Regions from separate parts of the Actinomadura sp. NEAU-AAG7 genome, predicted to be linked through region 2. Evidence: predicted binding sites of a transcription regulator. Region 2 holds the regulator's gene; the other holds the start of a gene.
What was found. The regulator HrcA, encoded in region 2, represses chaperone genes, less so after heat shock. The targets are predictions, from matches to a motif close to TTGGCACTCTCNNNNNGAGAGTGCCAA.

Region 1 (4,205 bases), on a different contig from region 2:
GCTCCAGCCGCTCGGACCGGTGGCCGAGTTCGGCGAGCGACTTGTCGAGCCGGTTGAAGCGGACGGACGCGGCCTCCATGCTGCCCTGGAGCCGGTCGAGCCGCTTGGCCATCTCGTCCATGCGCTGCGCGGCCTGCTGCGTGGCCTCGGTGATGTGCTGCGCGGAGTCGAGGACGGCCTGGATGCGCGTCAGGCCCTCGTCGACGTTCTCGGCGACGACGCCCACGTCGGCCCACAGCGCGGGGAGCTCGGCGACGGGCTTGACCCGCTCGCCGAACGCCTCGATGTGCTCGGCCAGCCCCTCGGCCCACTCCGGGGGCTTGCTGGACAGGTCGTCGACCTGCCCGCGAACGCTGTCGATCTGCCCGGTCAGCCCGCTCAGCTCCCGCTCGCGGACCTCGCGGAGCAGCCACTCCATGCCTTCGAGCCGCTGGCGGATCTCGTCCAGGACCTGGCCCTGGGAGCGCTGTTCGTAGACGTGGTCCTGCGCCGCACGGGCGAGCAACTCCCGCATCCGATCCGAGACCGGTTGACCCCCCGTCTGCAGGAAGTTGTGATTCGTTTCCACCCGATGCTCCTTCGTGTGCCGACGCGACGAATTGGCGCACGGCATTGAATCGTGAAGTCGCCACTGTAGTGCGTGGGCACCGCCACGAAAACGGGGAGCTGGGAACATTGTGAGTTCTGCGGAATGTGCCTGTTATCCCATTGAGGGGAAAAGCGATGGTTCGCAGGGCGTGAGGGAAATTTCTGATTAGTCGGTCATCGGGGGGTTGGTCGGGTCATGTACGGTGCCGCGCGGGGGTGCGGGGCATGCGCGGCCGGGTTCGCGGCGGGGTTCTGTCCGTACATCTCGTCCAACATCGTCAGTTCGCGTCCCGGCTCGCGGACGGTCGGCGCGGTGGGCGCCGGCCGGGGCGCGCCGTCCGCCTGTCGGCGGCGGGCCATTTCAGAGTCGCATTTGGGTGTGCCCGCCGCCCGGCGGCTGAACCTGCCTTGGTGTTTCTTCGCCTGAGGATCCCGGCGGAACCGATTCCCGCGCCGGGCCCCGGTCTTGCCGGGAAGGGGAGAACCGTGGACAACGCAATGCCGGAATACGCCGATGATTTGCGCCGCCGTGGCGCGTCGCCCGGGACCGCTTGGCGTTCCCCGTCCGCGCGGAAGATCTTTGGCCCGATTAGCGGCCGGGCGCCGCGTCCGGGCGGGTCAGCAGCGCCACCGGGGCGTCGCCGACGCGGGTCACCACGACCGTCAGCGCGCCCCCTTCGGGCTTGCGGCGCCCGCCGAAGCCGAGGTCGCGGCGCAGCCGGTCGACGTCCACGGCCGAGCCGCGCTTCTTGACCGTCAGCACGCCGACCTCGCGGCGGCGCAGTTCCGCGCGCAGCCGCTTCACCGAGAACGGCAGCACGTCCTCGATCTCGTAGGCGGCGGCGAACGGCGTCGGACGCAGCACGTCGGAGGTGACGTAGGCGATCCGCGGATCGGCCAGCCCGCCGCCGACCAGGTCGGCGACCTCCGCGACCAGATGCGCGCGGATCACCGCGCCGTCGGGCTCGTAGAGAAACCGGCCCCAGGGGCGCACGTCCGGATCGCCCAGCCCGCCCGGCGTGAGCGTGTGCCCCTCCTCCAGAGCGCCGGACGAGGTGTCGTTGGGGAGCAGCGTCGCCCTGCGGCCCACGTCTCCCGCGAGGTCGCCCATCCACAGGGCGGCCTCCTTCACGTCCCCTCCGACCGACACCCACTCCGCTTCGGCGCCCTCCGGTACGGTCTCGTGCGGAATCCCGGGCGCGACCTTCACGCATGCGGCCGGAACCCGTCCCGCCATTTCCAGGACCGTGTCGAGCGGCGGCTCATAGGAACGCGGATCGAAGACGCGGCCGCGCGCGGTACGGCGCCCCGGATCGGCGAAGACGGCCGCATAGCCATCCGTTCGCTCCTCTGTCGCGTCCCCCACCCGGACGGACGCGACGTCCTCCAACCCGAACGCGGCCACGTTCGCCCTCGCCACCTCGGCCGTCAGCGGGTCGATCTCCACGCCGTCCCCGGCGAGGCCGGCGCGCGCTCGGGCGATCAGGTCGGCGCCTATCCCGCACCCCAGTTCGAGCGTCGCCCCGGAGCGTCCGGCGAACCGGCGCGTGCGGTGCGCCGCCACGCTCGCCCGGGTCGACTGTTCGAGCCCGGCCTGGGTGAAGTACATGCGGCGGGCGTCCCGTCCGAACTTGGCCAGCGCGCGTTCGCGGAACCGCGCCTGCGTCAGCGCGGCCGCGACCAGCGCGGGATCGTGCCGCCCGCGCAGCCGCGACGCCGTGCCGAGCAGCGCGCCCTCGCCGAGGTCCGCGGCGGCGGCCTCCTCCAGGACGTCCTGCCCCTCGGGGGTCAGCAGGGCCCGGAACGACGCGATGTCCATAAGCTGGAAGTTATCGCCCCGTGAACGCCGCGCGGCCGTCCGACCGGCGCCTTCGTGTCCGTGTTGACGGGCTACCGGGCACGGAATAGTCTCCACACTGGCACTCTCACCGCGAGAGTGCCAAACACAGCGACAAGGTCGGTCTGGCACCCGCGACGACAGGCCGGTCCAGGGTCGCCTCTTCTGTCACATGTGCCGGTCGGTCAGCCGTGGCCGGCCGAGGACCAATCGAAGGGGAGGTCAGATCGTGACGACCGCCACCAAGGTTGTTCTCAAGCCGCTTGAGGACCGCATCGTCGTCCAGCCGCTTGAGGCCGAGACCACCACCGCGTCGGGCCTGGTGATTCCGGACACCGCCAAGGAGAAGCCCCAGGAGGGCACCGTCCTTGCCGTTGGCCCGGGTCGCGTCGACGACAAGGGCGAGCGCGTGCCCGTCGACGTCAAGGTCGGCGAGGTCGTGCTCTACAGCAAGTACGGCGGCACCGAGGTCAAGTACAACAACGAGGACTACCTCGTTCTCTCGGCCCGCGACGTCCTCGCGGTCATCGAGAAGTAATCACCGAGACGTGATGCACCCGCCCCGGTCCGCGCCGCCTTCGGCGGGGTGGCCGGGGCGGATCGCGTGAACAAGGAGTATCCGCATGGCGAAGATCCTGGAGTTCGAGGAGGACGCGCGCCGGGCTCTTGAGCGCGGCGTCAACGCTCTCGCGGACGCCGTCAAGGTGACGATCGGCCCGCGCGGCCGCAACGTCGTCATCGACAAGAAGTTCGGCGCGCCGACGATCACCAACGACGGCGTCACCATCGCCCGCGAGGTGGAGCTGGAGGACCCCTATGAGAACCTCGGGGCCCAGCTCGCCAAGGAAGTGGCGACCAAGACCAACGACATCGCGGGCGACGGCACCACCACGGCGACCGTGCTCGCGCAGGCGCTGGTCCGCGAGGGCACCCGCAACGTGGCCGCGGGCGCCTCGCCGCTGAGCCTCAAGCGCGGCATCGACACCGCCGCCCAGTACGTGTCCGACCAGCTCCTCAAGTCGGCCCGCGAGGTCGAGGAGAAGAGCGAGATCGCGCACGTCGCGACCATCTCCGCGCAGGACGCGCAGATCGGCGAGCTGATCGCCGAGGCGTTCGAGAAGGTCGGCAAGGACGGCGTCATCACCGTCGAGGAGGCCCACACGATGGGCCTGGAGCTGGAGTTCACCGAGGGCCTCCAGTTCGACAAGGGCTACCTGTCGCCGCACATGGTGACCGACCCCGAGCGCATGGAGGCCGTCCTGGAGGACGCCTACGTGCTCATCGTGGACGGCAAGATCTCCAACGTGCAGGAGTTCCTGCCGCTGGCCGAGAAGGTCGCCCAGACCAAGAAGCCGCTGCTCGTGGTGGCCGAGGACGTCGAGGGCGAGGCCCTGGCGCTGCTGGTCGCCAACAAGATCCGCGGCACCTTCACCTCCGTCGGCGTGAAGGCGCCGGGCTTCGGCGACCGCCGCAAGGCGATGCTGGGCGACATGGCCACCCTCACCGGCGGCCAGGTCGTCAGCGAGGCCATCGGCCTCAAGCTCGACTCCATCGGCCTGGAGGACCTCGGCCGCGCCCGCCGCATCACCGTCACCAAGGACGCCACCACCATCGTCGACGGTGAGGGCTCCTCGGACGACATCGCGGCGCGGGTCAACCAGATCAAGGTCGAGATCGACAACTCCGACTCCGACTGGGACCGCGAGAAGCTCCAGGAGCGCCTCGCCAAGCTGTCGGGCGGCGTGTGCGTGCTGCGCGTCGGCGCCGCCACCGAGGTGGA
Region 2 (4,205 bases):
CACAGCCACGTCGGCGGCACGCGCTGGTGGAACGTCAAGCACCCCGCCGCGCACGCCGCCCGCCTCGCCGAGGGGACGACCCCGGCGCACGCGCGCGAGGTGCTGGACGCGGCCGACCGCCGCATCGAGCGGATCATGCTGGAGCTGCGGCTCGCGGAGGGCTGCCCGGTGGACCTGCTGGACGAGCGGGCCGCCCGCCGCGCCGTCGCGGACGGCCTGCTGGAGCCCGCGCCCTTCGATGGCGGCCGCGCCGTCCTGACCCTGCGCGGCCGCCTGCTCGCCGACGCCGTCGTCCGCGACCTGACCTGACCTGACTCTCGGGCAACCGCGCGAACGCCTCAGGTGACCATCGGCCAGGCCATGAACGAGGGGTAGCGGTACCACTCGCCCCGGTTGCCCGCGACGCCCGCCAGGATCAGGAAGATGATCTCCGCGACGGCCTGCACGAAGATCGTGACGAACCCGATCAGCACGAACATCAGCACGAAGTTGATCATGAGGTAGACGAACTGGGTGATCGCGAAGTTGAGGCCCTGCGCGCCGTGGTGCCGCAGGAACGGCGAGGTGTCCTTCTTGATCAGGAAGACCAGCAGCGGGGCGATGAAGCCCAGCAGGAACTGGCCGATGTGGGTCATCAGCGCCCACGTCCGCTCATCGGAGGTCGTCGTCCCGGGCGCGCCGGGAGGCCCGTACGGCTGGACCTGCCCGCCGTAGCCCGGCTGCTGCCCGTACCCGCCCTGGCCGTAGCCGGGCTGCTGCCCATATCCCTGGGACGGTGCCCCGTAGCCCGGTTGCCCGTACCCGGGCTGCTGCTGGTACCCCTGCTGGCCGTAGCCCTGCTGCCCGTAGTCCTGCTGCCCGTACCCGGATTGGCCGTACCCGGATTGGCCGTAGCCCTGCTGCCCGGCTCCGGGCTGGGTGTCCCAGCCCGGCGGCCCCTGCGGAGGCTGGTGCCCCTGGCCGCCCGGCTGCTCGGGTTGCCCGTGCGTCATCGCGGTGCTCCTTACCGGCACCGCCCGTCGGACGGGCCGTGGTCAGAAGGCGGTCACGAAGTCGATGAGTTCCTCTACGCGTCCGAGCAGGGCCGGTTCGAGGTCGGTGTAGGTGTCGACCGAGCGGAGTATCCGCTTCCAACCGGCACCCACGTCGTCCCCCCAGCCGAGCTCGGCGAGAACCCCTTCCTTCCAGGGTACGCCGCGAGGGATGCGCGGCCAGGCGGAAATGCCCACGGCGGCGGGCTTGACGGCCTCCCAGACGTCGATGAAGGGGTGCCCGGTGACGAGGACGTGCGGGGAGGTGACCCGCGCGGCGATCCGGCTCTCCTTGGACCCCTCGACGAGATGGTCGACGAGGACGCCGAGCCGCCGCCCCTCGCCCGGGGCGAACTCCTCGACGATGGCGGGCAGGTCGTCCACGCCCTCCAGGTACTCCACGACGACGCCCTCGACCCGGAGGTCGTGCCCCCAGATCTTCTCCACCAGCTCCGCGTCGTGGACGCCCTCCACGTAGATGCGGCTCTCCTTGGCCACCTTGGCCCGCGCCCCGCGCACCGCGATCGAACCGGACGCCGACCGGGCGGGCCCCGCCGCCCCCGCCTCCGGGGCGGCGGGACGGACGAGCGTCACCGGCTTCCCGTCGATGAGGAACCCCGACTTGGTGAGCGGGAACACCCGCCGCTTGCCGAACCGGTCCTCCAGTGTGACGCCGAACTTGTCGCAGCCGACGACCGCGCCGCAGAAACCGCTGCCGGGGTCCTCGGCCACGAGGCCGGGTTCGGCCGGAATCTCGGGTATCTGGCCTTTGCGGGGCCGTCGCCAGTCGCCGGACAGCACGTCGTTTCCGTAGTTCTTACTCCGCACGGTTCCGCACATTAACCGGAAGGATAAGATCGCGCAGCCGTCCGGAAGCGTGCCGCCGCTCCTTCCCCGGCCCGCCGCGGGGGCACGGCGGGGGAAGTCGCGGGGGACGCGGGGGCCGCGGCCTCTGCAGTCCGGCGCCTCCGGGCCGTACACTTGGCACTCGGAAGTACGGAGTGCCAGCGGTGCAGGCCGGTGGCGAGTGACGAATGGGGCCCGCGGCGGGGAGCGCGGCAGGGGATGAAGGAGGTGACCAGGTGTTGGACGACCGGAAACTCGCGGTCCTGCGCGCCATAGTCGAGGACTACGTCTCCACGAACGAGCCGGTGGGCTCCAAGGCCCTGGTGGACCGGCACAACCTCGGCGTGTCCTCGGCCACCATCCGCAACGACATGGCCGTGCTGGAGGAGCAGGGGTACATAGCCCAGCCGCACACGAGCGCGGGCCGCGTCCCGACCGACAAGGGCTACCGGCTGTTCGTCGACCGGCTGTCGACGATCAAGCCGCTGTCGGTCGCCGAGCGCCGCGCGATCGAGACGTTCCTGTCGGGCGCCTACGACCTCGACGACGTCGTCGGCCGGACGGTGCGGCTCCTCGCGCAGCTCACCCGGCAGGTCGCGGTCGTGCAGTACCCGTCGCTGACCCGCTCGTCGGTGCGGCACGTGGAGCTGGTCCCGGTCGCCGAGGGGCGGCTGCTGCTCGTCCTGATCACCAACACGGGACGGGTGGAGCAGCGGGTCATCGAGACCCACGGCGGGGTCTCCGAGGAATCGATCGGCCACCTGCGGGCGTTGCTCAACACATGCCTGGACGGCCTCGGGCTCGGCGACGTGCCCACCGCGATCGCGGACCTCCCCGACAAGGTGGGCGCCGACGACCGGCCGCTGGCGGCGTCGGTGCTGTCGGTGCTGCTGGAGACGCTCGTCGACAAGCACGAGGAGAAGATCGTCTTCGCGGGGGCGGCGAACCTCGCCGCCGTGGACTTCTCGCAGAGCCTGCGGGACGTGCTGGTGGCGCTGGAGGAGCAGGTGGTCCTCATGCGGCTGCTCGGCGAGACCGGCGACTCCTCTACCCTTACGGTGCGGATCGGCACCGAGAACCCCGACGAGGGGCTCCGATCGACCTCGGTCGTCGCCGCCGACTACGGCGTGGGCGACCTCACCTTGGCCCGGCTCGGAGTGCTCGGGCCGACACGCATGGATTACCCCGGCACGATGGGAGCGGTACGGGCAGTGGCACGCTACGTGGGTCAGATCCTGGCGGGGTCGTAAGTGGCCAACGACTACTACGCGACCCTGGGCGTCCGCCGCGACGCCAGCGCCGACGAGGTCAAGAAGGCCTACCGCCGCCTCGCGCGCGAGCTCCACCCGGACGTCAACCCGGACCCGGAGACGCAGGAGAGGTTCAAGGAGATCACCCAGGCCTACGAGGTGCTCTCCGACCCGAAGAAGCGCGAGATGTACGACCTCGGCGCGGACCCGTTCGCGTCCGGCGGGGCCGGCGCGGGCGCGGGCGGCTTCGGCGGCGCCGGGTTCCCCTTCAGCGACATCATGGACGCCTTCTTCGGCACCGCCGCCTCGCGCGGCCCCCGGTCGCGGGCCAGGCGCGGGCGCAACGCCACGCTGCGGGTCGAGCTCGACCTCGCGGAGACGGCGTTCGGCACGACCCGCGAGCTGTCGATCGACACCGCGGTCGCCTGCACGGCCTGCGAGGGCTCCGGCTGCGCGCCGGGCACCCACCCCGAGTCGTGCGAGACGTGCCACGGCCGGGGCGAGGTGCAGCAGGTGCAGCGCTCGTTCCTCGGCCAGGTCATGACGGCCCGGCCCTGCCCGGCCTGCGGCGGCTTCGGCTCGGTGATCCGCAACCCGTGCGCCGAGTGCTCGGGCGACGGCCGGGTCCGCACGCGCCGCACGGTCAAGGTGAAGATCCCGGCGGGCGTCGAGAACGGCATCCACATCCAGCTCGCGGGGGAGGGCGAGGTCGGCCCCGGCGGCGGCCCGCCCGGCGACCTGTTCCTGGAGATCGTGGAGAAGGCCCACCCGATCTTCGAGCGGGAGGGCGACGACCTGCACTGCACGGTCGAGATCCCGATGACGGCCGCCGCGCTCGGCACCAGCGTCACGGTCGAGACGCTGGACGCCGCCGAGGGCGTCGACATCAAGCCGGGCACGCAGTCCGGGCAGGTCATCACGCTGTACGGGCGCGGCGTCCGGCACCTGAACGAGAGCGGCCGCGGCGACCTGATGATCCACGTGAACGTGGAGACCCCCGGCCGGCTCGACGAGGAGCAGGAGGAGCTGCTGCGGCGGCTCGCCAAGCTCCGCGGCGAGGAGCGCCCGCCCGGCAAGT

Region 1: groES (co-chaperone GroES) is a predicted target of HrcA. The motif match lies at 2,505-2,531, and genes of this name have one in related genera.

The regions. Positions count from the first base shown of each region.
Region 1 is NZ_JAHFZY010000004.1:259,085-263,289, forward strand. Features, by position in the region: gene KLI87_RS20260 (apolipoprotein A1/A4/E domain-containing protein) at 1-514, opposite strand, end outside; gene KLI87_RS20265 (SAM-dependent methyltransferase) at 1,178-2,407, opposite strand; gene groES (co-chaperone GroES) at 2,652-2,963, shown strand; gene groL (chaperonin GroEL) at 3,049-4,205, shown strand, end outside.
Region 2 is NZ_JAHFZY010000003.1:123,522-127,726, forward strand. Features, by position in the region: gene hemW (radical SAM family heme chaperone HemW) at 1-309, shown strand, start outside; gene KLI87_RS15160 (DUF4870 domain-containing protein) at 339-992, opposite strand; gene KLI87_RS15165 (DUF3097 domain-containing protein) at 1,035-1,859, opposite strand; gene hrcA (heat-inducible transcriptional repressor HrcA) at 2,114-3,127, shown strand; gene dnaJ (molecular chaperone DnaJ) at 3,128-4,205, shown strand, end outside.